4 regions of the Nocardioides sp. 31GB23 genome follow, and region 1 is predicted to be linked to each of the others. Evidence: predicted binding sites of a transcription regulator. Region 1 holds the regulator's gene; each other region holds the start of a gene.
What was found. The regulator LexA, encoded in region 1, represses DNA repair genes until DNA is damaged. The targets are predictions, from matches to a motif close to TCGAACANNTGTTCGA.
Positions count from the first base shown of each region.

Region 2: a site for LexA is predicted at 4,994-5,009, ahead of ABKW28_RS02895 (DUF222 domain-containing protein). Genes of this name have one in related genera too.
Region 3: a site for LexA is predicted at 5,026-5,041, ahead of ABKW28_RS16740 (DUF222 domain-containing protein). Genes of this name have one in related genera too.
Region 4: a site for LexA is predicted at 3,690-3,705, ahead of ABKW28_RS02170 (DUF222 domain-containing protein). Genes of this name have one in related genera too.

Region 1 is NZ_JBDYKJ010000037.1:37,230-44,464, reverse strand. Features, by position in the region: partial or broken gene ABKW28_RS13330 (methyltransferase domain-containing protein) at 1-378, opposite strand, end outside; gene ABKW28_RS13325 (LysM peptidoglycan-binding domain-containing protein) at 547-918, opposite strand; gene lexA (transcriptional repressor LexA) at 1,242-1,976, shown strand; gene ABKW28_RS13315 (alkaline phosphatase D family protein) at 2,084-3,781, shown strand; gene ABKW28_RS13310 (alkaline phosphatase family protein) at 3,781-5,094, shown strand; gene ABKW28_RS13305 (DUF305 domain-containing protein) at 5,182-5,805, opposite strand; gene ABKW28_RS13300 (DUF6153 family protein) at 5,896-6,372, opposite strand; gene ABKW28_RS13295 (hypothetical protein) at 6,458-7,111, opposite strand; gene ABKW28_RS13290 (ATP-dependent DNA helicase) at 7,111-7,235, opposite strand, start outside.
Region 2 is NZ_JBDYKJ010000006.1:2,172-9,406, reverse strand. Features, by position in the region: gene ABKW28_RS02915 (VWA domain-containing protein) at 1-1,976, opposite strand, end outside; cobalamin riboswitch at 1,999-2,168, opposite strand; gene cbiE (precorrin-6y C5,15-methyltransferase (decarboxylating) subunit CbiE) at 2,185-3,432, shown strand; gene ABKW28_RS02905 (SAM-dependent methyltransferase) at 3,429-4,175, shown strand; gene ABKW28_RS02900 (GNAT family N-acetyltransferase) at 4,302-4,829, shown strand; gene ABKW28_RS02895 (DUF222 domain-containing protein) at 5,023-6,366, shown strand; gene ABKW28_RS02890 (precorrin-2 C(20)-methyltransferase) at 6,348-7,235, opposite strand, start outside.
Region 3 is NZ_JBDYKJ010000056.1:24,934-32,168, reverse strand. Features, by position in the region: partial or broken gene ABKW28_RS16765 (DUF222 domain-containing protein) at 1-220, shown strand, start outside; gene ABKW28_RS16760 (Nramp family divalent metal transporter) at 553-1,833, shown strand; gene ABKW28_RS16755 (response regulator transcription factor) at 1,848-2,558, shown strand; gene ABKW28_RS16750 (HAMP domain-containing sensor histidine kinase) at 2,586-3,983, shown strand; gene ABKW28_RS16745 (TAXI family TRAP transporter solute-binding subunit) at 3,980-4,945, shown strand; gene ABKW28_RS16740 (DUF222 domain-containing protein) at 5,105-6,373, shown strand; gene ABKW28_RS16735 (nitroreductase family deazaflavin-dependent oxidoreductase) at 6,736-7,155, opposite strand; gene ABKW28_RS16730 (hypothetical protein) at 7,171-7,235, opposite strand, start outside.
Region 4 is NZ_JBDYKJ010000004.1:68,562-75,796, forward strand. Features, by position in the region: gene ABKW28_RS02140 (DUF1963 domain-containing protein) at 1-391, shown strand, start outside; gene ABKW28_RS02145 (hypothetical protein) at 376-1,035, shown strand; gene ABKW28_RS02150 (hypothetical protein) at 1,032-1,820, opposite strand; gene ABKW28_RS02155 (VOC family protein) at 1,875-2,267, shown strand; gene ABKW28_RS02160 (DUF309 domain-containing protein) at 2,268-2,708, opposite strand; gene ABKW28_RS02165 (2-phosphosulfolactate phosphatase) at 2,865-3,635, opposite strand; gene ABKW28_RS02170 (DUF222 domain-containing protein) at 3,759-5,024, shown strand; gene ABKW28_RS02175 (hypothetical protein) at 5,047-5,190, shown strand; gene ABKW28_RS02180 (GrpB family protein) at 5,263-5,871, opposite strand; gene ABKW28_RS02185 (alpha/beta fold hydrolase) at 6,189-6,992, opposite strand; gene ABKW28_RS02190 (LysR family transcriptional regulator) at 7,002-7,235, opposite strand, start outside.

The DNA.
Region 1 (7,235 bases):
CACCACGAAGTGGCACAGCACCAGGTCGAAGCCGCCGCCGACCGCGCCCAGGTCGTCGATGGACCCCTCGACGGTCACCAGCCACTCCCCCACCCCGGCCGACTCCGCACGCGAGCGGGCCTCGGCGAGCCAGGAGGCCGCGGGGTCCAGGACCGTCACCTGGTGACCCATCCGGGCCAGCGCGACCGCGTCGCGCCCGTCGCCGCCGCCCACGTCGAGCACCCGCAGCCCACCGTCGGTCCCACCCAGCGCCTGGGCCTGGCGGCGCAGCGTCTCGCGCACCACGCTGAACCGCAGCCGGCCCCACGGCGCCTCGCACCAGGCCTGCCACTGCGCCAGTCGTTCCTCGAACACGTCGTCGTCGCGAGCCGCACCCATGCCCCCACCCTGACCGAGGCGCACCCGGACATGGCGCGAGGGGCGGGCCCACTGCGGGCCCGCCCCTCGTCTTTCCCCTGGTTTCGCCGGCCGGGGTCGAGGCGACCGGCGAAAATCGTGGGCGGCCAGGTGGCCGCCGTGCCCGGACCTCACGCCCGGGCGTCCGGCTCAGCCGGCCGGGACGACCAGCCGCTGACCGGTGACCACCAGGCCACCGTCGAGGGAGTTGAGCCGCTGAATGCGCTCGATGACCTCACGCACGTCGCCGGCCTCGGCACGCTCGGCAGCGATCGCCCACAGCGTGTCGCCCGTGCCGACGGTGATCATCTCGGTCGCCGGGGTGGGACCGGACTCGCTGGTGGCCACCGAGCCGCCGGCCAGGACGACGCCCACCAGGGCGACGAGCAGCAGGCCGAGCGCCAGCACCACGAGCCGGCCGCGGCGGGTCAGCCGGACGGGGGCAGGGGTGGTGGCAGGGGTGGTGCGGGCCGGGCGCAGGCGGAGCTGGGCCGGGGTGGCGGTGAGGGTCATCGTGCTCATCTGGACCTCCTGGGGAAGGGGGTGGTCGGGTGGTCGATCGCTGCGAGGTGATGTCTACCGACGACCACCGACAGTCCCGCTCGAACCGGCCATCAGGCACCGGATCGACCAGGTGTTCGATCGAACACATGAGCGAGACTAGATCAGGTGTTCGACGCACGCAAGGGGTCTGGTGAACAATTGTTCGAGACGGTGAGGGCGGCCCGCAGCTCGCGACACGCAGTCGAACAGATGTTTGAAGTCGGACGCGTGCGGCGATAACGTGGCCCCACGACCATCCGAGCGGACTCCCCGGCTCGGGCCTCGCGCACGAAAGGCACACGATGGCGACCAAGGACGGCGGCCCCCGCAAGCGGGGCGTCGCAGAGCTGCCCGACGGGCCCCCCGACGCGACCGGCCTGACCCCGCGTCAGGTCAAGGTGCTGGCCTGCATCAAGGAGGCCATCGAGACCCGCGGCTACCCGCCGAGCATGCGCGAGATCGGCCAGGCCGTCGGCCTGACCAGCACGTCCAGCGTCTCCCACCAGCTCAAGGTGCTCGAGGAGAAGGGCTTCCTCAAGCGCGACCCCCACCGCCCCCGCGCCCTCGAGGTCTTCCTGCCCGAGCTGATGGCCCGGCGCAAGGCGATCTCCTCGGCCGACGAGAGCTCGGTCGACGAGACCGACATCGGTAACACCATGCCGGCGGCCTCCTACGTGCCGGTCGTGGGCCGGATCGCCGCCGGTGGCCCGATCCTGGCCGAGGAGCGCGTCGAGGCGGTCTTCCCGCTGCCGCAGCAGCTCGTCGGCGACGGCCAGCTGTTCCTGCTCGAGGTCTCCGGCGACTCGATGATCGACGCCGCGATCTGCGACGGCGACTACGTGGTGATCCGCCAGGAGCAGACCGCCAGCAACGGCCAGATGGTCGCCGCCCTGATCGGCGAGGAAGCCACCGTCAAGACCTTCCAGCGCAAGGACGGCAAGGTCTGGCTGCTGCCCCACAACGACGCCTACGAGCCCATCGACGGCACCCACGCCTCGATCCTGGGCGTCGTCACCGCCGTGCTCCGCAGCGTCTGAGCCCCACCACCGACCCGCCACCGACCCGCCGTCGAACCGACGGTGAACAGTGGGTGTCGACACCCCCGTCCGCGTCACGCGGGCGGGGTTTCGTCGTTGGATGAGGCGTGACCCCACCCCAGAGCCCGACCTCGACCTCGCTCGCCCGGCGTACCGTGCTGGCCGCCGGAGGCGCCGGCAGCGTCGCGATCGCCGCCGGCAGCGGCGCCCTGCCGGCCGCCCAGGCGGCCCGGGCCCGCCACGACGTCTTCGCCCACGGGGTCGCCTCGGGCGACCCGCTGCCGCGCGCGGTGCTCATCTGGACCCGGGTCACCCCCACCCGCGCCGCCACCCCGGGCTCCGGCAAGGGCCCGCGGCTGGGGGTGCGCTGGGAGGTCGCCACCGACCGCCGCTTCCGCGACGTGGTGCGCCGCGGCCGCTTCGTCACCAGCGCCGCGCGCGACCACACCGTCAAGCTCGACGTGCGCGGCCTGCGGCCCGCGACGACCTACTACTACCGCTTCACCGCTCGCGGCCAGCGCAGCCCCGTCGGCACCACCCGCACCGCCCCGGCCAAGCGCGCCACGCCAGCCAACCTGCGCTTCGGCGTGGTCTCCTGCGCCAACCTGCAGGCCGGCTGGTTCAGCGCCTACCGGCTGCTCGCCGAGCGCGACGACCTGCACGCGGTGCTGCACCTGGGCGACTACCTCTACGAGTACGCCCCCGGCCAGTACGGCATGGGCCAGGACAACGTCGACGTCCGCGCCCACGACCCGGCCCGCGAGATGGTCTCGCTGTCCGACTACCGCCGCCGGCACGCGCAGTACAAGACCGACCCCGACCTGCAGGCGCTGCACGCGAGGTACGCCTGGATCGTGACCTGGGACGACCACGAGGTCACCAACGACCAGTGGCGCAAGAACGCCGAGAACCACGACGACAGCGAGGGCGACTACCTCAAGCGGCGCGCCCGCGCCCACCGCGCGTACGACGAGTGGATGCCGGTGCGCATGGACGGCACCGCCTCGCTGGGCGACGGCGCGCGGCTCTACCGGCGGCTGCGCTTCGGCGACCTGGCCGAGATCAGCATGCTCGACCTGCGCACCTACCGCTCCCAGCAGGTCGCCACCCCGGTCGTCGACGCCGAGGTCAACGACCCGTTGCGCACCATCACCGGCAACCGGCAGATGGAGTGGCTCAAGGACTCCCTGACCCGGGGCGACCACGCCCCGCAGTGGAAGGTGATCGGCAACCCGGTGATGATCGCGCCCGTCACCTTCGCCGACCTGCCCAACGAGCTCATCGACCCCGTCAACAACGTCACCGGGCTGCTGCCGCAGGACGGCGCGCCGTACAACGTCGACCAGTGGGACGGCTACACCGCCGACCGGCGCGAGGTCTTCGCCCACATCCGCGACCACCAGGTCAAGGACGTGGTCTTCGTGACCGGCGACATCCACTCCGGCTGGGCCTGCGACCTGCCGCTGGACACCTCGGCCTACCCGGTGCTCGGCGACTCGGTCGGCGTCGAGCTCGTCTGCTCCTCGGTGACCTCCAACAACCTCAAGGACATCACCGGCCAGCCCGCGCTGACCCCGGTGGTGGAGGCCGCGATCCAGGCCAACAACCGCCACATCAAGTACCTGAACTTCGACGACCACGGCTTCTCGGTGCTCGACATCACCGCCGAGCGCACCCAGATGGACTGGTTCGTGATCGGCGCGCGCGACGACAAGCAGACCACCGCGACGCACGACGCGTCGTTCGAGACCCTCGCCGGCACCAGCACGGTGCGGCGCGTGGCGACCCCGGTCGGAGACCGCTGATGTGCGAGCCCAGCACGCCCCGCCGCACCGACGGCCAGGCACCCTTCGACCGTGGGCTCGGCGAGATCCGCGCCGGGCGGCGTACGGTCCTGACCGCCGCGGCCTCGGGCCTGGCGTTCTCGACGCTCGCCGGCATTGACCCGGCCGTGGCTGCCGGCCCCGCGACCCGCAAGCGCGCCTACGTGCTCGTCGTCGACGGCTGCCGGCCCGAGGAGATCGACAGCGGCCTGACGCCCAATCTGCTGGCGCTGCGCGAGGGCGGCGTGCACCACCCGCGGGCCACGTCGATGCCGGTGATGGAGACCATCCCCAACCACACGATGATGATGACCGGGGTGCGGCCCGACCGCAGCGGCGTGCCGGCCAATGCCGTCTACGACCGCGAGCTGGGCGACGTCCGCACCCTCGACCGGCCCTCCGACCTGCGCTTCCCCACCGTCATCGAACGCCTCAACCGGCGCGGACTGCGCACCGGCACGGTGCTGAGCAAGGAGTACCTCTACGGCATCTTCGGCGAGCGGGCCACGCACCGCTGGGAGCCGTTCCCGATCGTGCCGATCTCGGGGCACGCCCCTGACGAGTTCACGATGCGCGCGACGCTCGACATGGTCGAGACGTTCGACCCGCACCTGGTCTTCGTCAACCTCGGCGACGTCGACCGGCTCGGGCACACCGACCTCACCGGGCCCACCACCCTCGAGGTCGCGCGCCGGCTCGCGCTGGTCAACACCGACCGGCTCGTGGGCGACTTCGTGGCCGAGCTGAAGAGCTCGGGGCGCTGGGAGCACTCGATCGTCATCGTGCTGGCCGACCACTCGATGGACTGGTCCTACCCCGACCGCATCGTCTCGCTGCAGGGGCCGCTCTCCGAGGACCCGTTCCTGGCCGGGCGCTTCGCGATCGCCGACAACGGCGGCGCCGACCTCGTCTACTGGACCGGCCCGCGCGCCCAGCGCGACAAGGCCGTACGCCGCATCCGCCGCATCGCCTCCGACGTGCCCGGCGTGCTGAAGGCCTGGGACCGCCGCGCCGACTGGCTGCGCCTGGGCCCCGAGTCGGGCGACGTGGTGGTCTTCTGCCGGGCCGGCTGGCGCTTCAGCGACCCCGACGTCTTCTCCAACCCCATCCCCGGCAACCACGGCCACCCCGCGACCCGCGCCATCCCGTTCTTCATCGGCGGCGGGCACCGCTCGGTCACCCCCGGCACGGTCTCCCCACGCCACGCCCGCACCACCGACGTCGCCCCCACCGTCGGGGCGTTCTTCGGGCTCAAGCCGCCGCGGGGCGGGTACGACGGGCGCTCTCGGCTGTAGGCCGGCACAGCAGCGGGGCGAGCCGCGGGACGTCATACCTCCCGCGGCTCGCTGACGTCCCGCCCGTATGACGTCCCGCGGGGCCGGTCAGCCGAGGAGGCCGCGCATCGTCTCGATCTCGACGCCCTGGCTCTCCTCGATCTCGGCGGCGAGCTCGACGGCCGGCCGGTAGCGGCCGTCCTCCTGCTCGGTGCGGGCCATCTCGACCGCGCCCTCGTGGTGCTCGATCATCATCTCGAGCCACATCGTCTGGAAGTCACCGGCGCCGGCGTCCTGCAGGGCGTCCATGTCGGCGCCCGTCATCATGCCGGGCATGGCGTCGTCCATGCCCTCCATGGTCTCGGACATGTCACCGGAGCCGTGGCCGGCGTTGGCGTGGTCGAGCATGGTCGGCGGGACCTCCTCGTCCCAGTCGCCCAGCCAGTCGCTGAAGGTCTCGATCTCGGGGACCTGGGCGTCGCGGATGCCCTCGGCCAGCTGCGCGACCTCGGGGTCGAGGTCGCGCCCGCGGGTCAGGTCGACCATGGCCACCGCCTGGGCGTGGTGCTGGACCATGTCGCGCGCGAAGGCGACGTCGGCGTCGTTGTGCTCGGTGGCCGAGAGCTCGGTCGTGGTGGTGCCGGCCTCCTCGCCGCCGCAGGCGACCAGAGAGGTCGCGAGAGCGGTGACGAGCAGGCTCGCGCCCAGGGCGCGGGTGAAGCGGTGGGACATGGGTGTCTCCTGGTGTCAGGTGGTCCGGGGATCGTGCGGGGCGGCGGTGCCGCGCGGAGCCGACGTACGTCGGGCGCGGCGCGGCGCTGCTCAGCACCTGACGACGGAGAACTCCCACACCGCTGGTGGACCCGTGCCTCCCGGCCGGTCGCGGGAGGTGACCCTCAGGGCCAGCGCGGCGCGCAGCTCGGCCCACACCGGCGGTGCTCGGTGCCGCAGGCCGGCCAGGGCCAGGAGCATGCCGGCGGCGGCGGCCAGCATGGCGGCGCACAGCACCACCATCTCCGCGGCGCCGTGCTGGAGGCCGTGGCCCTCGTCCGCCGCGGCCTCGCTGCCGTGGTGGGCACCGTGCTCTGCAGCCGTCCCGGTCGAGTCAGCTGCCGGGGCGACGGAGGCCCCCGAGGCCGGGGCGCCGTGGCTGACGCCGACGCCGTGCAACCCGAGCGCGTGCATGCCCAGGATTCCGAGCACGAGGGCGGCGACGGCGACCAGCAGGCCGACACCCACGGGCGCGGTGCCACGGCTCCGGGCCACCTGGGCCGTCGGCGTCGAGCTCACCACCTGCACGCCCCCAGCCTACGAGCGGGTCCCCCGGACGTCATACGTCGCTGGGCTCGCTGACGTCCCGCCTGTATGACGTCCCGGCGAGGTCTCAGGCCTGGCCGGGCGGCGCTTGGACCGTCTCGCCGGTGATGGTCCACCACACTCTCGGGTGCGGGGTCACGATGGCGACCTCCAACCGGGTGGCGAGCCTGCTGGGTGGGACCTCGACCTGGACGACCCCCTCCTCGTCCACCCGCTGCATGGCCGGGAACACCAGGTCGACATCGATCCAGACGGTCGTGGCGGTTTCGACGATGTGTCGGACCTGCTCGTCGCTGATGCCGACGAACTCCGCACGCACGGGCTCGGTGCGCACCAACAGGCGCTCCTCGCGCAGCTGATCGGCCAGCGTCACGAACTGGTCGCAGACCTGGCACGAGCCGTTGCGCAGCTCGGGGTCGGCGATCGAGGTGCGCAGGGCGTAGGTCAGCTCCTCGGCCAGGTAGTCGGCGTACGCGCGGGCGTAGGCGACGTCAGGCTCGCCGTCGAGCGGGACGGCCGGAGCCACGGGCTCGCCGAGGTCGAGCTCCTCGAGCACCTCGACGGTCGGCCAGCCGCGCTGTTGGCTCGACGAGGCGGTTGATGGTGAGGTGCCTGCCGCGGTGGTGTCGCCGTTCTCGCCGCTCGCTCCCCCAGAGCAACCGGCCAGCAACCCCGCCAGCAGCAGCGCTGCGACGACGGCACCCGAGGTGGCGCGACGCATCACACGTCTTTCGCGGAGGAGGCGAGCCGCGCCAGCGCCTTGCGGACCACGGCGGGGTCGGTGGTGGTCCACATCGGCGGCAGGCTGGCCTTGAGGAACGAGCCGTAGCGCGCGGTCGCCAGCC
Region 2 (7,235 bases), on a different contig from region 1:
TCCGCGCCCAGGTGGGCGGCCAGGGCGCCGGCGAGGCCGAGACGCATCGCGCCGCTCTCGCAGTCGACGACCACGCTGGCCACTCCCTGGGCGGCCAGGAGGCCGGCGGCCAGGCGGGAGCGGTCGACCGCGTCGGGGCCGCTGGTGGCGCGGCCGTCGGTGACGACCACCAGCAGCGGCCGGCGCCGCGGGTCGCGCAGCCGCTCGACCGCGAGCACCCGGGCGGCCTCGAGCAGGCCCTCGGCCAGCGGGGTGCGCCCTCCGGCCGGCAGCTCCTCCAGGCGGGCGGCGGCGACGTCGACCGAGTGCGTCGGCGGCAGCGCCAGCTCGGCGCCGGTGCCGCGGAAGGTCACCAGCCCGACCTTGTCGCGGCGGCGGTAGGCGTCGAGCAGCAGCGAGAGGATCGCGGTCTTGACCTGATCCATCCGGCGCCGCGCTGCCATCGAGCCGGAGGCATCGACGCAGAAGAGCACCAGGTTGGCCTCCTTGCCCTCGCGGGTGGCGAAGCGCAGGTCGGTGGGGCGCAGCAGCAGCCGGCCCCCGTCGCGGCCGCGGGCGGCCTGGTGGGGCGCGGCGGCACGCAGGGTCTCCAGCAGGTGCACCGATCCGCTGCCCGTGGCGCTCGCGCCCACGCGGCGTCCGCGCTCGGTGATGGCGCGGCTGCGCCGCCCCGCCTCGCCCGTGCCGGTGCCGTGGGCGGTGAGCAGGCGGGTGCGGTAGGGCTGCCCGGCGCTGACGGGGGAGCCCCCGCCGGCCGGTCGGTCGCCGGCGCCGGCGCTGGCGTCGTTGTCGGCCGGGTCGCTGCTGCCGGGCTCGGCGTCGTCCTCCGGCTCCTGCGGAACGTCATACGGGCGGGACGTCCCCTCGTCCTCACCGTATGACGTCCCGCCGGGGTCGCCGGGGCCGTCCGGATCCGGCTCGGGGTCGGGGTCGGGCGGCTCGGGGAGGTCGTCGCCCAGCACCTGGTCGAGCAGCTCGTCGTCCATGCCGGGCGCGTCGAAGGGGTTGCGGCGGCGCCGGTGGGGCAGCGCCAGCCTGGCCGCGGCGCGGATGTCGTCGAGCACGACGCGGTCGCGTCCCTGCCAGGCGGCGTGCGCGACCGCGGTGCGCGCGGTGACGATGTCGGCGCGCAGCCCGTCGACGCCGAAGGCGGCGCACAGCTCGGCGATGCGCAGCAGCGCGGCGTCGGTGAGCTCGACGTGGACGACCTGCTCCTGCGCGGCGCGCACCCGCTCGGTCAGCGCTGCCTGAGCGGCGGCGTACGACGCGCTGAAGCCGGCCGGGTCGGCGTCGAAGGCGATCCGCCGGCGCACCACCTCGGCGCGCAGGGCCGGGTCGTCGGGGGCGGCGACCTCGACGCTGAGCCCGAACCGGTCGAGCAGCTGGGGGCGCAGCTCGCCCTCCTCGGGGTTCATCGTGCCGACCAGCACGAAGCGGGCGGCGTGGGTCAGCGAGACGCCGTCGCGCTCCACGGTGGCGCGGCCCATCGCGGCGGCGTCGAGGAGCACGTCGACGAGGTGGTCGTGCAGCAGGTTGACCTCGTCGACGTAGAGCAGCCCGCGGTGGGCGCGGGCCAGCAGGCCGGGCTCGTACTCGGTGCGGCCCTCCGACAGGGCGCGCTCGAGGTGCAGCGAGCCGAGCACCCGGTCCTCGGTGGCCCCGACCGGCAGCTCGACCAGGCGCACCGGCCGCGACTCGACCGCGACGTCGGCGGCGAAGGGGCCGTCGGGGGAGAGGTGGGTGTCGTCGCGGGGGTCGCTGGAGAACCGGTCGCCGGCGACGACGTCGATGTGCGGCAGCACCTCGGCGAGGGCCCGTACGATGGTCGACTTGGCCGTGCCCTTCTGCCCGCGCACGAGCACGCCGCCGACCTCGGGCGAGATCGTGGTGAGGAGGAGGGCGAGGGCCATCTCGCCGAAGGGGCCGTCGGGCTCGTCGGCGCCGACGACGGCGCAGAAGGGGTACTGCTGTGGCATGGGAGGCTCCCGCTCGTCCGCCATCGGATAGGCGCCACGAGGCCGGTCTTCGGACTTCCCGGCTCGGCGCTCTCGCGCCCTCCAGGTCACCGCAGCGGGCCTGTGCCGGACTCTCACCGGCTTCCCAGATTCTCCCCTCCGCGCCGGCTTGTCTCTACCGGGCCTCGGGGCACCTCGTGGCTTCGCCGTCACGATAGCGTCAGCGCCCGTGACCTCGACCAGCCCGTCCACCGTCGTCGTGATCGGGGTCGGCGACGACGGCTGGGAGGGCCTCCCCGAGCCGCTGCAGCGCACCGTGCTGGAGGCCGAGGTGGTCCTCGGCGGCGACCGGCACCTGGCCATGCTGCCCGCCGATGTCGACCAGCTGCGCCTGGCCTGGCCCTCGCCGCTGCGCGAGGGGCTGCCGGCGCTGCTGTGGCAGCACGACGGGCGCCGGGTCGTGGCGCTGGCCTCCGGCGACCCGTTCGTCTCCGGCATCGCCGGCACCCTCGTCGGGCTGCTCGGCGCCGAGGCGGTGGAGGTGCACCCGGCCGTGTCGTCGGTGGCGCTGGCCCGGGCCCGGATGCGGTGGCCCGCAGAGACCGTCGAGGTCGTCACCGTGGTCGGTCGTCGTCCCGAGACCGTCGTGCGCCAGCTGGCGCCGGGTCGGCGCCTCGTCGTGCTCTCCTCCGACGCCACCACCCCGTCGGTGCTGGCGCGGCTGCTGGTCGAGCACGGGTACGCCGGCTCGACCATGAGCGTGCTGAGCCACCTCGGCGGCGAGCGCGAGGCGCGGGTCGACGCCACGGCCGAGGCCTGGCACGCCGACCCGCCCGCGGGCGTGCCCGACCTGAATCTCGTCGCGCTCGAGCTGCGCGGGCCGGTGGTCGGCTCGTGGGCCACGGGGCTGCCCGACGACTCCTTCGAGCACGACGGCCAGCTCACCAAGCGCGACCTGCGTGCCGCGGCGCTCTCGCGGCTCGCGCCCCAGCCCGGCCAGCTGCTGTGGGACGTCGGCGCCGGCGCCGGCTCGGTGGGCATCGAGTGGATGCGCGCCCACCCCACCTGCCGCGCGGTCGCGGTCGAGGCCGACGGCACCCGCGTCGAGCGGGTGGCCCGCAACGCGGCCCGGCTGGGTGTCCCGGGGCTCGAGGTGGTGGCCGGGCGGGCTCCCGAGGCGCTGGTCGACCTGCCCGACCCGCACGCCGTCTTCGTCGGCGGGGGCGCCACCGCCCCGGGGCTGCTCGACCTGTGCCGCGAACGGCTCCGACCGGGGGGAAGGCTGGTGGCGCACGGGGTGACGCTCGAGAGCGAGCAGCTGCTGGCGGCGGCGTACGCCGCGCACGGCGGCGAGCTGACCCGCACGTCGGTCGAGCACGCCGCGCCGCTCGGCTCGTTCACGGGCTGGACCCCCGCTCGCGCCGTGACCCAGTGGGCGTGGACCAGGCCCCTCCCGACCGACCAGGAGACCCCGTGACCGTGCACTTCGTGGGCGCCGGCCCCGGCGCCGCCGACCTGATCACCCTGCGCGCCGCGGCGCTGATCGGTGCGGCCGACGTGGTGCTCTACCCCGGCACCTACCTCGACGCCGCCGTGCTCGGCCACGCCCGCGACGACGCGCGCCTGGTCGACACCCAGCACCTCGACCTCGACACCATGGTCGCCGAGATGGTGGCCGCCACCCGCGACGGGCTCGATGTGGTGCGGCTGACCTCGGGCGACCCGTCGCTCTACTCCGCGGTGGCCGAGCAGTCGCGGCGCCTCGACGCCGCCGGGGTCGCGTGGGACGTCACCCCGGGCGTCCCGGCGTACGCCGCCGCCGCGGCGCTCGCCGGGCGCGAGCTGACCGTGCCGCTGGTGGCGCAGTCGGTGGTGCTGACCCGCACCCAGGCCCGTTCGACCGCGATGCCCGAGGGCGAGTCGCTCGCGGCGTACGCCGCCACCGGCGCCACGCTGGTGCTGCACCTGGCCATCACCCGCACCCGCGAGCTGATGGCCGAGGTGGAGGAGTTCTACGGCAGCGACTGCCCCGTGGTCGTGGTGCACCGCGCCAGCCAGCCCGACGAGCTGCTGCTGCGCGGCACCGTCGCCGACATCGCCGACCTGGTCGAGGAGGCCGGGCTGCGACAGGCCGCGGTGATCCTGGTCGGCCGGGCGCTGGCCCGCGACGGTGGGGAGTCCTACCTCTACGACGCGGCGCGGGAGCGGACGAAGCCGTAGGGGCTCGCCGGGGGCGGTGAGCCAGCGACTGGACCGCGGAGGCCCTGCTCACAGGCGGTGCTCGTCGACGCGTCCACGCGCCACCGTGGCACGAGCGTGCGGTTCGCGGGTGAGACTCTTGTTGCCATGGCAGGTGGAGCGGCTGGGAACGGGCGGGTCGTGCTTGGAACGGGTCGGCTGCTGCTCAGGCCGTGGCGGGTGGGCGAGGGCGCCGTCCAGCGTGAGATGTGGATGGAACGCGATCCACGTGTGCCCCCGCACCGCCGCATCGACTCGGCCGGACACCCCACGGTCGCCGAGCTCGAGGAGACCATTCGCGCTGTCGAGCCATCGTCAGTCGGGTTGCTGGCGGTGGAGCGGAAGGTCGCCGGCGACGCCATCGGCTGCTGCGGCCTGGTCGGCAGCGGCCGAGGTGTGCGCGAACCGCAGCTGGCCTTCGAGTTCCTGCGTCGATCCTGGGGACAGGGGTACGCGACCGAGGCGTCGTGGGCGGTGCTGGACTGGGCGAGATCGTCTGGGCACGAGCAGCTGTGGGCCTCCGTCTGGGACTGGAACACCGCTTCTGGCCGTGTGCTGGCGAAGGTCGGATTCACCGAGGTGGACCGTGAGGAAACCACCTACGGGACCAACCTCGTCGCGACGCGACCACTCTGACCCGCGCGCGTCCGCGCATCGGCAGCTGGGTGCTGCTCTTGGAGCTGCCGTTGAGCCGACGGCCCGGGTAGGTGGGGCAACGGGTCGAGGGGTGCGGGCGGCGCGGCCAGGAGAGGCAGGGACGGCCCCGACGGGCCCGAATAGGTCTCTGCAGACCCTTGCGCTCGAACACATGTTCGAGTAAAGTGTCGTCATGGCACTCGCTCCCGCACCCGGTCTCGACCTGGCCGACCTCTCCGAGGTCGAGCTGGTCGAGGTGCTGCGCGCGGCCGAGGAGGAGAAGTGCCGCCTGGAGGCGTTGCAGGTCGAGGTGACGGCGCGTCTGGACGAGGTCGTACGCCGCCGCCACGCCGCCGCGGGTGTGCGTGCGGAGAAGCAGGGCGCCGGGGTGGCCTCGCAGGTCGCGCTGGCCCGACGGGAGTCACCCAACCGGGGTGCTTGCCACCTGGGGTTGGCGAAGATCCTGGTGGCCGAGATGCCGCACACGCTGGCTGCGATGCGCGCGGGTTGGTGCGGCGAATGGCGCGCCACCCTCATGGCCCGCGAGACCGCCTGCCTGTCGTTGGAAGACCGGCGTCGGGTCGATGCGGAGCTGATGGCCGACCCCGAGACGACCGAGGGGTGGGGTGACAAGCGGCTGGTGGCCGCTGCCCGGGCTCGCGCCTATGAGCTCGACCCGCACGCCGCCCTGAAGCGCTCACGCAGGGCCGAGGGCGAGCGGCACGTCTCGCTGCGACCCGCCCCCGACACGATGACCTGGTTGACCGCGCTGCTCCCGGTCGCCCAAGGAGTCTCGGTCTACGCCGCCCTGACCCGCGCCGCCGACCAGGCCCGTGCCGCCGGGGACGAGCGCTCCCGCGGCCAGGTGATGGCCGACGCCCTCGTCGCCTCCCTCACCACCCCGGCCGCCACCAGCTCAGAGCCCGCCGAGCCGGCGCCAGTTCCTGGCCCGGCCCGCGCGTCGGTGCCGGTGGCGGTCAACCTGACCGTCTCGGATGCCACCCTCCTCGGCGGCGGCCACGCCCCGGGCTGGATCGCCGGGTACGGACCCGTACCGGCCGGGTACGCCCGCGACCTGGTCGCCACCGCCCTCGAGCAGGCGCAAGCCACGCTCCGGCGGCTCTACACCACCAGCACCGGCGCCCTGGTCACGATGGACTCCCGCTCCCGCGCCTTCCCGGCCGCGCTGGGACTCTTCATCGACCTGCGTGACCAGTCGTGCCGCACCCCGTGGTGCGACGCCCCCATCCGCCACCGCGACCACGTCGTCCCCGACCACGCCGGCGGCCCCACCAGCGCAGTGAACGGTCAAGGGCTGTGCGAGGCCTGCAACCAGGCCAAGGAAGCACCCGGCTTCACCGCGACCGCCCACGGCGGCGTCGTCACCGCGACGACCCCCACCGGCCACCAGGTCCGCTCCAGGGCACCCGCCCTGCCACCCGGCGACCCACCAGCCGAGCAGCGACCGCAACCGCAGGTCGACGTCGTCCGGGCGCGCCTGCAGCTCGTGCTCGACGACTACCCGCCGGCGGCCTGAGGCTCGACGTACCGCGGCGTCCAGACGGCCCCGCCCGCCCCCACGCGGGTCGAGGTCGCCCCGACGAGCAGCAGGCACTTCATGTCGATCCCGGCAGGGTCGAGCGCGCCCAGGGTGGTCACCTCGAGCGACTCCTCGGCGCGACCCACGTCGCGGCCGACGACCACGACGGTGTCGGGGGAGCGGTGCTCGAGCAGCACCTTCTGCATCGCGACCACCTGCTCGGTGCGCGAGCGGCTCGCCGGGTTGTAGACGGCCAGCACCAGGTCGGCCTCGGCGATGGCGCGCAGCCGCTTCTCGACCACCGACCAGGGCTTGAGCCGGTCCGACAGGCTGACCACCGCGAAGTCGGCGCCCACCGGTGCCCCCGCCCGCGCCGCCACCGCCTGCACCGCCGAGACCCCGGGCAGCACCCTGACCGGCACGTCGGCCAGCGCGGGGTCGGCGTCGACGGCCTCGTAGACCGCCGAGGCCATCCCGAAGACACCCGCGTCACCCCCCGAGACCACGGCCACCCGCTCGCCGCCGCGCGCCAGACCGAGCGCCAACCGGGCCCGGTCGACCTCGACGGTGTTGCCCGAGGCGTGCCGGGTAAGGCCGGGGCGCTGCGGGACCCGGGCGACGTACGGCGCGTAGCCGACCACGTGGTCGACCTCCGCCAGGGCCGTCTCGACCTCCGGGGTCAGCCACCGCTCGGGCCCCGGCCCCAGGCCGACGACCAGCAGCTCGGCGGCCGGTGCCGTGCGGTCGGCCGAGACCTGCGGCTCCGCCCGCGGCCCGCGGCGGCCGCGACCGGCCAGCGAGTCACCCGGCACCACCACCAGCGAGAAGTACGGCACGCTCGCGGGGTCGACGTCGGCCACGGGCAG
Region 3 (7,235 bases), on a different contig from region 1:
CGCGATGGGTATCCGTGACGGCGGCTGCACCGCCCGGGGCTGCGACGCCCCGCCGGCGATGTGTCACGCCCACCACGACGACCCGTGGTCGTGCCACGGCCACACCGACCTCGACCGCGGGCGGCTGTTGTGTCCCTACCACCACCGCCGAATCCATGACCCCGAGTACGAGAGCCGCATCGGCGCCGACAACCAGGTCACCTTCCACCGACGAACCTAGGAGCACTCCGCTCCCGGCACCGTTGGTTGAGCAGCGAGGGCCGAAGGCTCGAGCGATGCCGAAAACCCGGTGAGTCCATGGCGTACGGCGAGCGCGGTCCTCACCGGGTCTCGGCGTCGCTCGTCGCTGGCGCTCCTCCCTGCTCGATCAGCGGTGGGTGGTGGCGCTCCTCCCTGCTCGACCAGCGGTGCGTGGTGGCGCTCCTCCCTGCTCGACCAGGCGGTGGGCGCTGTCTTTGGATCGTGTGAGGATCGCGCGGGATGGCGCTGGTGTGGTTGGCGTCACGGTGGCGGCGGTCACATGCTCGGGTCTCCAGACCCCAGGAGGCACCCATGAGCACCACCCCCCACGCCGGCACCGACGCCGGCACCGACGCCGGCACCCCGCCGCGCTGGCGGCTGATCGGCCCCGGCCTGGTGGTCGCGGCCACCGGTGTGGGCGCCGCCGACCTGGTCGCCACGATGATCGCGGGCAGCAAGTACGGCTACGCGCTGCTGTGGGCCGTGGTCGTCGGCTGCGTGATGAAGGTGGTGCTCGTCGAGGGCGCCGGGCGCTTCTCGCTGTCGACCGGGCGCACCATCTTCGAGGGGTGGAGCAGCCTGGGGCGCTGGACCCACATCTACTTCGGGCCCTACATCGTGATCTGGGGCTTCGTCTACGGCGCCGCCGCGATGGCCGGCACCGGCCTGGCCCTGCACGCTCTCTTCCCGGTGCTCGGCGTCACCGCCTGGGGCATCGTCTCCGGGCTGATCGGCCTGGCGCTGGTGTGGTCGGGGCGCTACGCGATCTTCGAGAAGACGCTGAGCCTGCTGGTGCTGCTGATGTTCGTCTGCATGGTCGCCGCCGCCGTCGTCACCCTGCCCAACCTGCCCGACATGGCCGCCGGGCTCGCCCCGCGCATCCCCGACGGCGCCCTGATCAACGTGCTCAGCGTCGCCGGCGGCGTCGGCGGCACCATCACCCTGGCCGCCTACGGCTACTGGCTGCGCGAGAAGGGCTGGTCGACCCCCGCCTTCATGCGCGTGATGCGCCTCGACAACGGCGTCGCCTACCTGGTCACCGGCATCTTCGTGATCGCCACCCTCGTCGTGGGCGCCGAGCTGCTCTACTCCGCCGGCATCGCCGTCGACACCGGCGACAAGGGCCTGCTCGACCTCTCCGAGGTGCTGCGCGACCGGTACGGCGCCGCCACCGGCACCATCTTCCTCGTCGGCTTCTGGGCCGCGGCGATGAGCTCGCTGGTCGGCGTGTGGAACGGCGTCAGCCTGATGTTCGCCGACTTCGCCGGCCACGTGCGCGGCCTGCCCACCGACCACGCCGACCGCCAGGGCGGCGGGCGCTGGTACCGCGCCTACGTGCTGTGGCTGACCCTGCCGCCGATGCTGATGCTCTTCCTCGGCAAGCCCGTCTACCTGATCCTCGCCTACGGCGTGCTCGGCGCGCTGTTCATGCCGTTCCTCGCGATCACCCTGATCTGGCTGCTCAACACCGACCGCACCCCCAAGGAGTGGCGCAACAAGCCCTTCGCCAACGTGGTGATGGTGCTGTGCGCGCTGACCTTCCTGGCCCTGGCCGTCGACCAGGTCCGCTCCACGGTCGCCGGCGTCCTCTGAGCCTGACGCCGAGCGTGACGTACGCCGCCGCGGTGCCGGCGGCGGCGTACGATCCCGGGGTGCAGCTGCTGCTCGTCGAGGACGACGCCGGGGTCGCCGCGGCCCTCGTGGAGACGCTCGAAGGGGCCGGGTGGGGCGTGACCCACTGCCGGCGCGGCGACGACGGGCTGCACCAGGTGGCCGGCGCCGACCTCGTGGTGCTCGACCTGGGGCTGCCCGACATGGACGGCCTCGACTTCCTGCGCACCCTGCGCCGCGCCTCGACCGTGCCGGTGCTCGTGCTCACCGCCCGCGACGGTGACGGCGCCACCGTGCTGGGGCTGCGCGCGGGCGCCGACGACTACCTGGTCAAGCCCGTCGGGCAGGCCGTGCTGGTGGCCCGGGTGCACGCCCTGCTGCGCCGCAGCCGCGTCGAGGACACCGCCCGCGAGGGCGCCGCCACGCTGGCCTGGGGCGGGCTGGCCCTCGACCTCGGCGCACGCCGCGCCACCCGCGACGGCGCCGAGGTCGCGCTGACCGCCACCGAGCTCGACGTGCTCGAGGCGCTGGCCGCCCAGCCCGGCGAGGCGGTGAGCCGCGAGGCCGTGCAGCTGCACGTGTGGGGCACCCCCGCGCTGGGCCGCTCGCGCTCGCTCGACTTCTTCGTGGCCTCGCTGCGCAGCAAGCTGGGCCCCGACCTGCCGCTGCACACGGTCCGGGGCTTCGGCTACCGGCTCGGCGGCTGAGCCGGCCGGGACGGGGCGGGGGAACAGGTGGAGCGACGGGTCCGGCTCGTGGTGGGGCTGCTGCTGGTCGGCGCGCTCCTGGCGCTGTCGGTACCGCTCGCGGTGGCCCTGGGCGACCGGCGTACGGCGGCGCTCGCGGTCGAGCGCGACCGTCAGCTGAGCGTGCTCGCCGAGCTGGCCGCCCGCGAGGGCGACGTGGCCGCGGCGGTCGCGCGCTACCACGAGGTCTACGACGAGGACGTGCTCGTCACCGACGCCACCGGACGCGTGCTGGCCGGGGCGGGCGCCCTCGACACCGGGGAGGCGGAGGTCGCCGAGGCGGTGCGGGTCGGCCTGGTCGGCCAGCCCACCCCGGCGCTCGAGCGGGTGCTGCCCTGGACCCGCGACCAGCCCCTGCGCAGCGCGGTCGCCTTCGAGGACGGCGACGTCGCCGCGCTGGCGCTGCTGCGCGTCGACACCGGCGCGGCCGCCGGCGACGTGGCGCGCGGCTGGGGGTGGGTGCTGCTCGTCGGGGTGGCGCTGCTGCTCGCCGCGCTCGCTCTGGCCCGGTGGCTCTCGCGGTGGGCGGTGCGCCCGGTGCACTCCCTCGAGAGCGCCGCCCACGACCTCGCCCAGGGCGGTCGCGGCGGTGGTGCGGTGCTGGCCAGCGGGCCGCCCGAGCTGCGCGGGCTGGTCGACGAGTTCAACCGGATGGTCGAGGTGGTGCAGCGCTCGCTCGACGACCAGCGCCGCCTGGTGGCCGACGCCTCCCACCAGCTGCGCAACCCGCTCGCCGCGGTGCGGCTGCGCGCCGACTCGCTGGGCGCCCATCTGCACGACTCCGGCGCCCGCACGCACGCCGGGCTGACCAGCGAGCTCGAGCGCCTCGAGCGGCTGCTCGACCAGCTGCTGCGCCTGGCCAGGGCGCAGGAGAGCGGCACCTCCGGGGTCGCCGGTGCACGGGCGCCGCAGACCCTCGCGCCGCTGGCGCAGGTGCTGGCCGAGCGGGTCGAGGCGTGGGCGCCCGCCGCGGCCGCCGCCGAGCAGTCGGTGGTCGTGGTCGAGCCGGTGCCCGACCTCGAGGTGGCCCGCGACGACCTCGAGCAGGTGCTCGACGTGGTGCTCGACAACGCGGTGCGGCACGCCGGAGCGGGGGCGGGGGTGTGCCTGCGTGCCGACGCCCCTGCTGCTGTCGCTGGTGGTGCCGCTGGGCGGCAGGTGGTGGTCGAGGTCGACGACGACGGGCCCGGGCTGGCCGAGGGGGAGTGGTCGCGCGCCGCCGAACGGTTCTGGCGCGGCTCCGACGACCCGCACGGCTCGGGGCTGGGGCTCTCCATTGCCCGCGAGCTGCTGCGCGGCGCCGGGGGCGACCTGTCGGTGGGGCCCGGCCCGCGCGGCGGGGTGCTGGTGCGGGTCAGCCTGCCCGTGCCCGGGGAGGGCCCGTGAACCCGGTGGGGCGCCGCGCGCTGCTGGCCGGTCTCGGCGCCGGTGCCGTCGGGCTGGCGCTGCCCGGCTGCGCTGCCGACGTACGACGGCTGCGGCTGGCGGCCGGTGACGACGGCGGGATCTACGCCGCCTTCGGCGCGCTGCTCGCGCCCCGGCTCGAGGCGCGGGTCGACGGGCTGGCCGTCGAGGTCGCCGTGACCGCCGGGTCGGTGGACAACCTGCGCCGGCTCGCGGACGGCGACGCCGGGATCGGGCTGGCGCTCGCCGACAGCGTCGAGGCCGGCTCGGGCGACCCGGCCGAGGGCGTGGTGGCGCTGGCGCGCACCTATGAGAACTACCTGCAGCTGCTGGTGCCGCCCGACTCGCCGGTGCGCGACGTCGCTGGGCTGCGCGGGCGGTCGGTGGTGCTCGGCGCCGCCGGGTCGGGCGCGGCCGTGTCGGGCGGGGTGCTGCTCGAGGCCGCCGGGCTGCAGACGGGGGGTCGTGGAGAGGGCGGTCGCGGGGCGGGCGTGGTCGAGGTGCGCAACGCCGGGCTCGCCGCGTCGCTGACCTCCCTCGACGACGGCAGCGTCGACGCCGTGCTCTGGTCGGGCGGCATCCCCACCCCCGCCATCGCCGCCCTCGACGCCACCCGTCCGTTGCGGATGCTCGACCTCGGCGCCTGGGCCGAGCCGATGGCCGAGGTCTCCGGCTACCCCTACCGCTCCCGCCGCGCCCCCGACGTCGCGTACGCCGGCACCGTCACCAGCACCATCGGCGTCCCCAACCTCCTGCTGGCCCGCGCCGACCTCGCCGACGACCTCGCCGCCGCCGTGGTCGAGACGCTGGCCCGCGACGCCGCCGCGCTGGTGCCCGAGTCGGCGCGAGGGGTCCAGTACCTCGCCCCGCCGTCCATGATCCAGACCGGCTCCGTGCCGCTGCACCCCGGCGCGGTCGCGGCGTACCAGCGGCTGCACGGTTGACGGCCGAGCAGTCAGTTTTGCACCACCGACCAGTCACTTTTGCACCATCGACCAGTCGCTTGTGCACCGAAGAGATCATCTCGAAAAAAGTTTCGATCTGCCTGTGGAAAACGGCTTCTGACCTGGTGCTTTGTCGGTGGTCCCTGAGATACTTTACTCATGGCCACCACCGCGGCGCACCCCATCAACGGGGCGCTCGCGCGCATGCACTCGCTGCTCGACGAGCTCGCCGAGACACCGCTGTGGTCGATGAGCCAGACCGCGACGGCGGAGGCGTTGGTCGACTTCTCGCAGCTCGAGTCGAGGGTGACCGAGCTGAAGTCGAGGACCCTCGCCCACGCCGAGACGGTGGCGGTGGCGGAGACGAACGCGTCGCCGTCGGTGGCGGTGTGGCACTCCAACGCCACGCGGTCGACGAAGCGGGACTCGTTCCGCCAGGTCCGCCTGGCCGCGGGGCTGGATCGGTACGACCTGGTGCGGGAAGCACTCGGCCGTGGCGATGTCATCGCCGAGCAGGCGTCGGTGATCTGCACGGCGCTCGATGAGCTGCCAGACGACCTGGACGCCGGTGTGTTGGAGCAGGCAACCAAGGCGCTGGTGGCGTTCGCGGAGGTCCACGACGCGAAGGCGCTGCGGGTGCTGGGCCGCCGCATCCTCGAGGTCGTGGCACCCGAGGTGGCTGAGGCGTGGGAGGCCGAGCAGCTCGAGCGCGAGGAGCGCGAGGCGGAGAAGTCGGCGGTGTTCCGGATGCGCGAGGACGGCCACGGCCGGATCAAGGGGTCCTTCACGGTGCCGCTGCTGGCCGGGCAGATGCTGGAGCGGGCGCTGCTCGCATTCGCGGCACCTAAGCACCAGATGGCGAATCGTGCCGCCGACGAGGGCGAGCACGAGGAGCAGGCACCGGTGCCGGTACGCCGTCCGACGGCGCAGCGGTTGGGTGCGGCGTTCGTCGAGCTGATCGAGCGCCTGGACCCGAAGGAACTGCCCAAGGCCGGCGGTGTGAACGCCACGGTGGTGGTGACGATGACCCTCGACTCCCTCAAGGATGGCCTTGCGGCTGCCACCCTCGACACCGGTGACCGGATCAGCGCCGCCACCGCACGCCGCCTGGCCTGCGAGGCGGGCGTCGTGCCGGTGGTGCTGGGCGGCAAGAGTCAGCCTCTGGATGTGGGGCGTGCGAAGCGGTACTTCACCCCGGGTCAGCGGATCGCGATGGGCATCCGTGACGGCGGTTGCACCGCTCGGGGCTGTGATGCACCACCGGCGATGTGCCACGCCCACCACGACGACCCGTGGTCGTGCCACGGACACACCGACCTCGACCGTGGACGACTCCTCTGCCCCTACCATCACCGCCGGATTCATGATCCGGGGTACGAGAGCGACGTCGGGGCTGACAACCAGGTCACCTTCCACCGACGAACCTAGGAGCACTTCGCTCCCGGCCTCGCTGCTCGACCAACGGCGCTGCCGCGCGTCCGTTGGTTGAGGAGGTTGCGCAGCAACCGTCGCGAAACGCGGTGAGCCCATGGCGTACGGCGAGTGGGCAGCTCACGGGGTCTCGGCGTCGCTCGTCGCTGGCGCTCCTCCCTGCTCGACCAGCGGCGGTCCATCGTTGGTTGAGCAGCGAGGGCCGAAGGCTCGAGCGATGCCGAAACCGGGTGAGTCCATGGCGTACGGCGAACACGGTTGCGGTCTGCGAGTCACTCACCGGGTCTCGGCGACGCTCGTCGCTGGCGCTCCTCGCTGCTCGACCAACGGCGGGTCGCTGGCGCCCTTGCCGGTCGGGGTCAGCGGGGCTCGAGCACGACCACGGGGATCTCGCGGTCGGTGCTGGCCTGGTAGTCGTCGTAGTCGGGCCAGGCCTCGACCATGGTGCGCCACATCTCCGGCTTCTCCTCCGGGGTCGCGACGCGGGCGCGGACGGGGATGCGGCGGTCCTTGACCTGCACCTCGACCTCGGGGTCGTCGGAGAGGTTGAGGAACCACGCCGGGGGCGAGTCGGCGCCGCCCTTCGAGGCGATCACGAGGTAGGCGTCGCCCCAGGGGCGGAAGATCAGCGCGTTGGTGCGCGGCTCACCGGAGCGGCGTCCGGTCGTGAAGAGGACCAGGACCGTGGTGCCGTTGCGCCAGTGGTAGCCGTCCTCGCCGTTGGTCTCCAGGTAGCGCGCCACGTGCGGGGCGCCGTGCAGGTCGATCGCTGACGTCATCTCCCCATGGTGCGCTCAGGGGGAGTCGTCGCGCCAGAGTGCGACGCTGCACGCCATGCCCGCCAGCCACAGGAGCACCA
Region 4 (7,235 bases), on a different contig from region 1:
GGCGGACCCGCAGCACCCGGTGGCGCTGGAGTTCGCCGCGATCGGCATGCTGCCGCTGGGCTGGGAGAACCTCGCCGACGACGTGGCCGGCGCCCCCGAGGCCTTCGAGGCCCTCGAGGAGCTGCTCGAGACGCGCGAGGACCTCGTCGAGGCGCTCGAGCAGGCGGTGGAGGAGCACGGGCGCTGGAGCGGCGTGCACCTGGGAGGCTGGCCGTCGTTCGTGCAGTCCGCGCCGGACGTGCCGGCGTACGGCTCGAGCCGGCTGTTGGTCGGGATGAGCGGCGGGCTGTTCCAGTGGGGCGACGTCGGCAGCGCACACCTCTTCGGCGACCCGGAGGCCGTGGCCGAGGGTGACCTCTCGCACCTGTGGTGGGAATGGGCGTCCCACTGAGGGTCCCGGTCGTCCGCAGCGCTGCGGAGCAGGCGGAGGACGAGGCGTTCCTGCGGCTGTACGGCGAGTGGGCGCCCTTGACGCCGCTGCAGATGGCCGCCGAGCTGGAGGGCTTCGACCGGCCGTGGTGGGTGGTCGGCGGCTGGGCGGTCGAGGCCGCGACCGGCTTCCGGCGCGAGCACGAGGACCTCGACGTCTCCATCCTCGCCTGCGACGTGCCGGCCCTCGTCGCACACCTGCGCGGCCGGTGGCACGTGTGGAACAACGCCGGCGGCGTGCTGCGGCCGCTGGGGGAGCGGTGGAGCGACGTCGAGGACCCCGCCAGCCAGCTGTGGCTGCGCGCGAGCGCGGCCGACCCGTGGGTGGTCGACGTGCCGCTGACCCCCGACGTCGACGGCCGCTGGTCCCACAAGTTCCTGCCCGGCGAGGACACCGAGGTCGACGAGGTGACCTGGCTCGGCGCCGACGGCATCCGCTACTTGGCGCCCGAGGTCGTGCTGTCCTACAAGGCACGGCTGCGGCGCCCGAAGGACGAACCCGATCTCGAGGCGTGCCTGCCGGTGCTGTCCGCGACTCAGCGCGAGTGGTTGCGCAGCGCGGTCGAGCGGACCGACCCCGGGCACCCGTGGCTGGGACGGCTCTAGGCGTCACCCGTGCCGTCGGCGACCACCCATGCGAGGAGGTCGCACGTGTCGCGGCGGCGCTGGTCGCGGTCGGCATAGAGGCTGGGCGAGCCCGGGTCCTCGCGTAGACGCAGCGCCTCGCCTGCGACCAGACGCCACCGGGGATCGAGGTGGTCGACGACGTAGCGGCCGGCCCCGCTCTTCGACGTCAGCGCACCGCGGGCCAGCAGGTGGTGCAGCCGGGCGCAGCCCAGGACCGTCCACACGACCAGGTCGTCGTCGAGGCCCTCGGCGGCGTCGTCCTGCGTAGTGATCCACTCCAGGATCGACCGCCAATAGGTGTCGAGGTTGCCGCGCGTGAACTGGAGCAGCTGCGGGTGATCGGTGCGCACCGAGGGACGATCACCGCGTAGGACGACAGGTCTCTCAGCGAGCTCGTGCCAGGTGACCGGGTTGATGTCGGCGTCCCCGCCTGGATCGAAGCGCCCTTCGTAGAAGACCGGGCGTGGCCTGACGGTGAGCGGGTCTGCTGCGAGGTCGTCGGCGGTGCAGTGGACTCCGTCGAAGGCCGGCCAGGCGCAGCGGGCACTGGTGGCCAGGTGGGCCTGCTCGAGGGACACGAGGTCCGCACCCTGCGGGAGCGCGTCCCACACGCACACGAAGTCGACGTCGCTGCTCGCGAAGAACTCACCCCAGCCCAGCGATCCGTGCACCAGCAGGCCGGTGACCCTGCCAGGGAGGCACTGGTCGACCTCCTGCATGAAGGTGTCGGTGACCCTTGCGACGGGCGGGGGGAGTGGGCTCACCTGGTCGACGCTAGGGGCTCGCCGAGCCGCGATGCGGCACCTAGGGTGCTGCGCATGGCTTCTCGAGTCGCCAACATCTCCGTCGATGCCCACGACCCGATCGCGCAGGCACGCTGGTGGGAGCAGGTGGTCGACGACTTCCACATGGTCCCGGAGGGCGTCTGGAGCGACGACGACGCGGAGCTGCTCGGCCCGGGCGGGCGGTCGTTGGAGTTCCTGCGGGTGCCCGACGCCAAGACGGTCAAGAACAGGATGCACCTGTGCCTGCGCCCGGTCGGCACGACCGTCGACGCCGAGGTCGAGCGGATCGTGGCGCTGGGCGCCAGCGTCGTGGACGACCGGCGCGGCCTCGAGGACGGCGGCTGGGTGGTGCTGGGGGACCCGGAGGGCAACGAGTTCTGCGTGCTGGGCACCAGCGCCGAGGACGCCGGCATCGAGCCCGCCTGACTACTCGGGGACGGCGGTCTCCACGCAGCGGCGCGCCCGGTCGAGCACCTCGTCGAGGTCGAGGCCGTACGTCGGCCCGCTGGTGCCGGCGTACGCCGTCAGGTGGCTGGTGGCGCGGTCGAGCAGGCGCCGCGCGCCGGTGGGGTTGCCACGCCGCGCATGGGTGACGCCGACACACAGCTGTGCCAGGCCCTGCCACAGCGGGCGCTCGGGCTCCGGGCAGTCCTTCCAGCGGGCCTCCAGCACCTCGTGGGCCGAGAACGGTCGGCCGTCGTCGAGCAGCGCCCGAGCGGCGGTGAGCGTCTCCAGCGGCGGCAACGGTTCCTCGGAGACCGGCTCGACGCCGACGGCGCCGTACGGCAACGGTCGGCCGAGGGCGTCACGCGGCCGGGCCTGCTTGGCCCGGCCGTCGTCGTCGCGGTCGCGGTCGGTGGTGGTCATCCGTCGACCCTACGTCGGGTGCCGGGAGAGGGGCGGAAGCACGACAACCGTGTAGTTCTCCGGGAAGCCAGATCCACAGTAGTTGACATAATGTCAGTTATCGGCGAACCGGAATGAGCTTGCCAAGAGGGGTTGCCACCGCCGAGAAGAACGGGCTCACGGGCGAGCCTCCGTGAAGGCGCCGTCGTCGAGCACAGCCACGACGTCGGACGCGTCGAGCTCGCCGGCGACGTCGACGTCGGCACTGAATCCCTTGGCGGTGAGCTCGCATCCGCCGACGCAGGCGTGCAGCGTGGGCACGAGCTGGTCTGCGGTCGCGTCCCACAGCGCTACAGCGGCTCTGGCCTCGAGGCTCAGGTCGCCTCCGTGCCCGAGCCGCACCAGCGCGCTGAGCACGGCGCCGGCACCCAGGTGGTCCTCCAGGGCCGGGCGCAGCGAGTCGTCGTGGTGCCAGCGCTCCAGTGCGGCGACCACCGCGACAGACCGACCGTCACGCAGGTGGCGAACCAGGTGGTGACCGACGGCGCTGGCGTTGCGCAGGCACCCGGCCAGCACGGTGGCACCCGTGGCCTGCAGGGCTGTCGAGATCGTCGACCCGTTGGGCGACGGCAGCACCAACCTCGGCGCCGCCTCGCACTCCACCAGCCCGGCCGGTGACAGCGACGGAGCCGGGACGGCTCCCTCGTGCGTCGCCTCGAGCCGGCCGACGGCGAGCACGGCGTCGAGCTCTGCGGCGTACGACGCGGCACGCGCGTCGTTCCACGCGAACGGGAACACCCGCATGCCGCGCTCGACGGCGATCGTCACCGAGGTCGAGAAGCTCAGCACGTCGACCACGACGCACACGTCGGCAGCCGCGGCCAGCGCACCGGACAGGCCCCAGTCGAAGCGGACCGCGTGGTCGCGCTGCCCGAAGATCTCGTCCACGGGTGCACCCTAGGAGACCACTCCCCTGGCGTCCTGGACCGACTGACGAATTGCTCGAAAAAAGTTTCGAGAAATGGTCTCTGACCAGGTCGGACTGTCGGTGCTGCCTGCTTGGATGAAGTCATGAGCGCGACGACCCGGCACCCCCTCGCCGAGGCCGTCGCGCGCCTGCACTCGATCTTGGACGAGGTGGCCCAGACAGCCGCGTGGTCGTTGGACCAGACGACCACCGCAGACCTCCTCGGCGACCTCGCCCGGGCCCAGTCGCGCTTCGCCGAGCTGCAGGCCCGGGTCCTCTCGCACGCCGAGACGGTGGCCGTCCACGAGCGCTCGGCGGCCCCGTCGGTGGCGGTCTGGCTGGCCAACGCCACCACCGCGACCAAGCGCGACGCTGTGCGACAGACCCGGTTCGCCGCGGCCTTGAGCCGGTACGACGAGCTGCGGCGCGCCCTCGCCGCGGGCGACCTGAACCTCGAGCAGGCGCAGGTCGTCGCCCGAGCGCTCGACGAGCTGCCCGAGGACCTCGAGGCGAGTGTGCGCCGGGAGGCGGAGGTCGAGCTGGTGCGTCTCGCGCTGGTGCACGACGCCAAGGCACTGCGCATCCTGGGCCGCCGCATCCTCGACGTCGTCGCACCCGAGGTCGGCGAGGCGTGGGAGGCCGAGAAGCTGGCCGAGGAGGAGCGCGAGGCCTACCGCACCGCCTCCTTCCGGATGCGCGACCAGGGCGACGGCCGTACCCGTGGCAGCTTCACGATTCCGACGCTCGCCGCCGAGATGCTGCAGAAGGTGTTGATCGCCTACGGCTCCCCGCACCGCGACGACCGGGCCGCCGGGGGTGCACGGGCCGCTGACGCCTCCGACGTCGAGCCGTCCCGTACGCCGTCACGCTCGCGCTGGGGCCGCGCGTTCGTCGAGCTGGTCGAGCGGTTGGACCCACGTGCGCTCCCCCGCAGCGGCGGGGTCAATGCCGCCGTCGTGGTCACCATGACCACCGCCACGCTGGGCGGAGCGCTCGCCTCGGCCACGCTCGACACGGGGTCCCGGGTCTCCGCCGGCACGGCCCGTCGACTGGCCTGCACGGCGGGCGTGCTGCCCGCGGTCCTGGGCGGACCCAGCGAGATCCTCGACCTCGGACGCTCCCGGCGCTTCTTCAGCCCGCCCCAGCGCGTGGCGATGATCCTGCGAGACGGCTGCTGCACCGCCGTGGGGTGCGACGCCCCGCCCGGCATGTGCGACTCCCACCACGAGGACCTCTGGTCCCACGACGGCAGGAGCGACCTGGGCCGAGGCCGGTTGCTGTGCGGCCACCACCACCGGCGCGCCCACGACCCGGCCTACGAGACCCGCGTCGTGGAGCGCAACCAGGTCGAGTTCCATCGGCGGACGTAGGCCGACCTCTACCGTTCCAAGCGTGACCGTCGATCGTTCCTTCATCCGCGTGAAGACGATGCTGCTCGCCCCGAACCCCGAGCGGAGCGCGCACGCCGTCCGCGAGGTGCTGCCGCTCTACCCGGCGGTCCCGGGCGGGTGGAGCAACAGGCTGTCGGCGCTGTGAGCCGCACAGCCCACTGCGGCTAGTGCTGCTTGCCCGGCGCCCTGGGCTGCGACCCGTCCTGCACCGCCGCCATCAGTCCACCAGCCCGGCGGCCGCGAAGGCACGGCCGTAGATCTCGCGCACGACCTTCTCCTTGCGCGCGTTGTACTGCATGGAGTGCTCCCCCGCGGCCCGGGCCGCCTCGGCCGCCTCCCGCTTGGTGGCGGCGTACAGGTCGCGCTCGTCGGCGTTGCCGCGCAGCCAGTCGCGGAAGATCCGGTGCTTGACCGGCTCGGGCGCCTCGGGGCCGAAGACGTGCAGGTGGCAGCGCGGGTCGGTGTGGCGCAGCACCCGGTGCTCGAACCACCACGGCTCGCGCACCCGCAGCTCGAAGCCCTGCGCCTCCAGCGCCGGCACGTACGTCGCCTCGTCGGCGGCGTCGGCGACCACCAGGTCGATGTCGATGATCGGCTTCGCGGCCAGGCCGGGCACCGACGTCGACCCGACGTGCTGCAGGTCCAGCACCCGCCATCCGAGGGCCTCGCGCACCCGCCCCGCGAGGTCGTCGTACCACCCGGTCCAGCGCCCGTCCGGCTCCTCGACGCGTACCTCGCCAGTGGGTCCGGCACCGGGCACGTACATGCTGGAACCGGGCGGCACGAGCGGGTCGTGGAAGGTCACGATGTCGGCGCGGGAGGGCATCCTCGGAGAGTAGGCGAGTCGGCGCCAGCGAACGTGAGCGACATCATGTGCTCGCCGGGTTGGGTTGCCCTGCTACGGGCCCCACACTGGTACATGAAGGCACCTGGTGGAGCCTTCTGACCCAGTCACCGATCACACCTGAGGAGGTGCGCATGACCACCATCATGACCCTGTTCCGTCGCTTCGACTCCGAGTTCCTCGAGGCGTTCGTCCCGTGGCACCAGCGCACCTGGGAGCGCAACGGCCGCTGAACCCAGCTGTGAACCGCACGGCCCCCGACGCACCGCGTCGGGGGCCGTCGTGCGTCCGGACCCAGGTCAGTCGTCGCGGCCGGCACCGAGGAAGGTGCGCAGCGCCGAGACGAACGCCTCGGGCTTCTCCGAGTGCACCCAGTGGCCAGCGCCCTTGATCGTGACCTGCACCGTGCGTGGGAAGAGCCGCTCCATCTCCTCCTCGGCGTCGGCGGTGACGTAGCCCGAGCGCTCGCCGGCCATCCACAGCACCGGGCGCTCGAAGGTCTCCTCGACGCGGGGGAAGTCGCCGATGGCGGCCAGCTCCTCGCGCAGCAGCCCCAGGTTGGCCTGCCAGGTGAAGCCTTCGCTGCCCGAGCGGAGGTTCTGTAGCAGGAAGCCCCGCACCCGCTCGTCGGGGATCGCCTCGGCCAGCTGCTCGTCGGCGTCGCTGCGCCGCGACAACCCCTCCAGCTCGAGGCCGGCCAGGCTGCCGAGCAGGTGCTCGAACTCGCCGGCGCCGGTGCTGGGCGCCGGCGAGATGTCGACGACCACCAGCCGCTCGACCAGGTGCGGGTGGCGCAGCGCCAGCAGCATCGCGACCTTGCCGCCCATCGAGTGCCCCACGAGGTGCACCGGTCCGTCGCCCGCGAACCCGTCGACCAGGTGCTCCGCGACCCGGTCGGCGGTGTCGGCGTACGAGAAGGTCTCGCTCCACTGCGAGCGGCCGTGGTTGGGCAGGTCGACCAGCAGGCTGTGGAAGGCGGGCGCCATCGCCTTGGCGATCTGGGTGAAGTTGCGGCCCTGGCCGAAGAGGCCGTGCAGGAACACCACCCGCTGCCCGGTCTCGCCGACCTCGGTGCTGTGGATGGCGGGGCTCGTCTGGCTCACGCGCCCAGGCTAGGGGGCGGTCCGGGGCACCTCGGCGCCCGGGCCACCGGTGGAGGCCGCCTCGACCGCGATGGCCAGCAGGTCACCGGCCGCCTCGTGCAGGCGCTCCTCGCCACGCCACACGCACGTCAGGGGCCGGGCCAGGTCGAGCTCGGTGGGCACGGCGACGAGACGTCCCAGCTCGAGCTCGGCGCGCACCGACATCTCCGAGACCACGCCGGGCCCCACCCCGGCGGCGGTGGC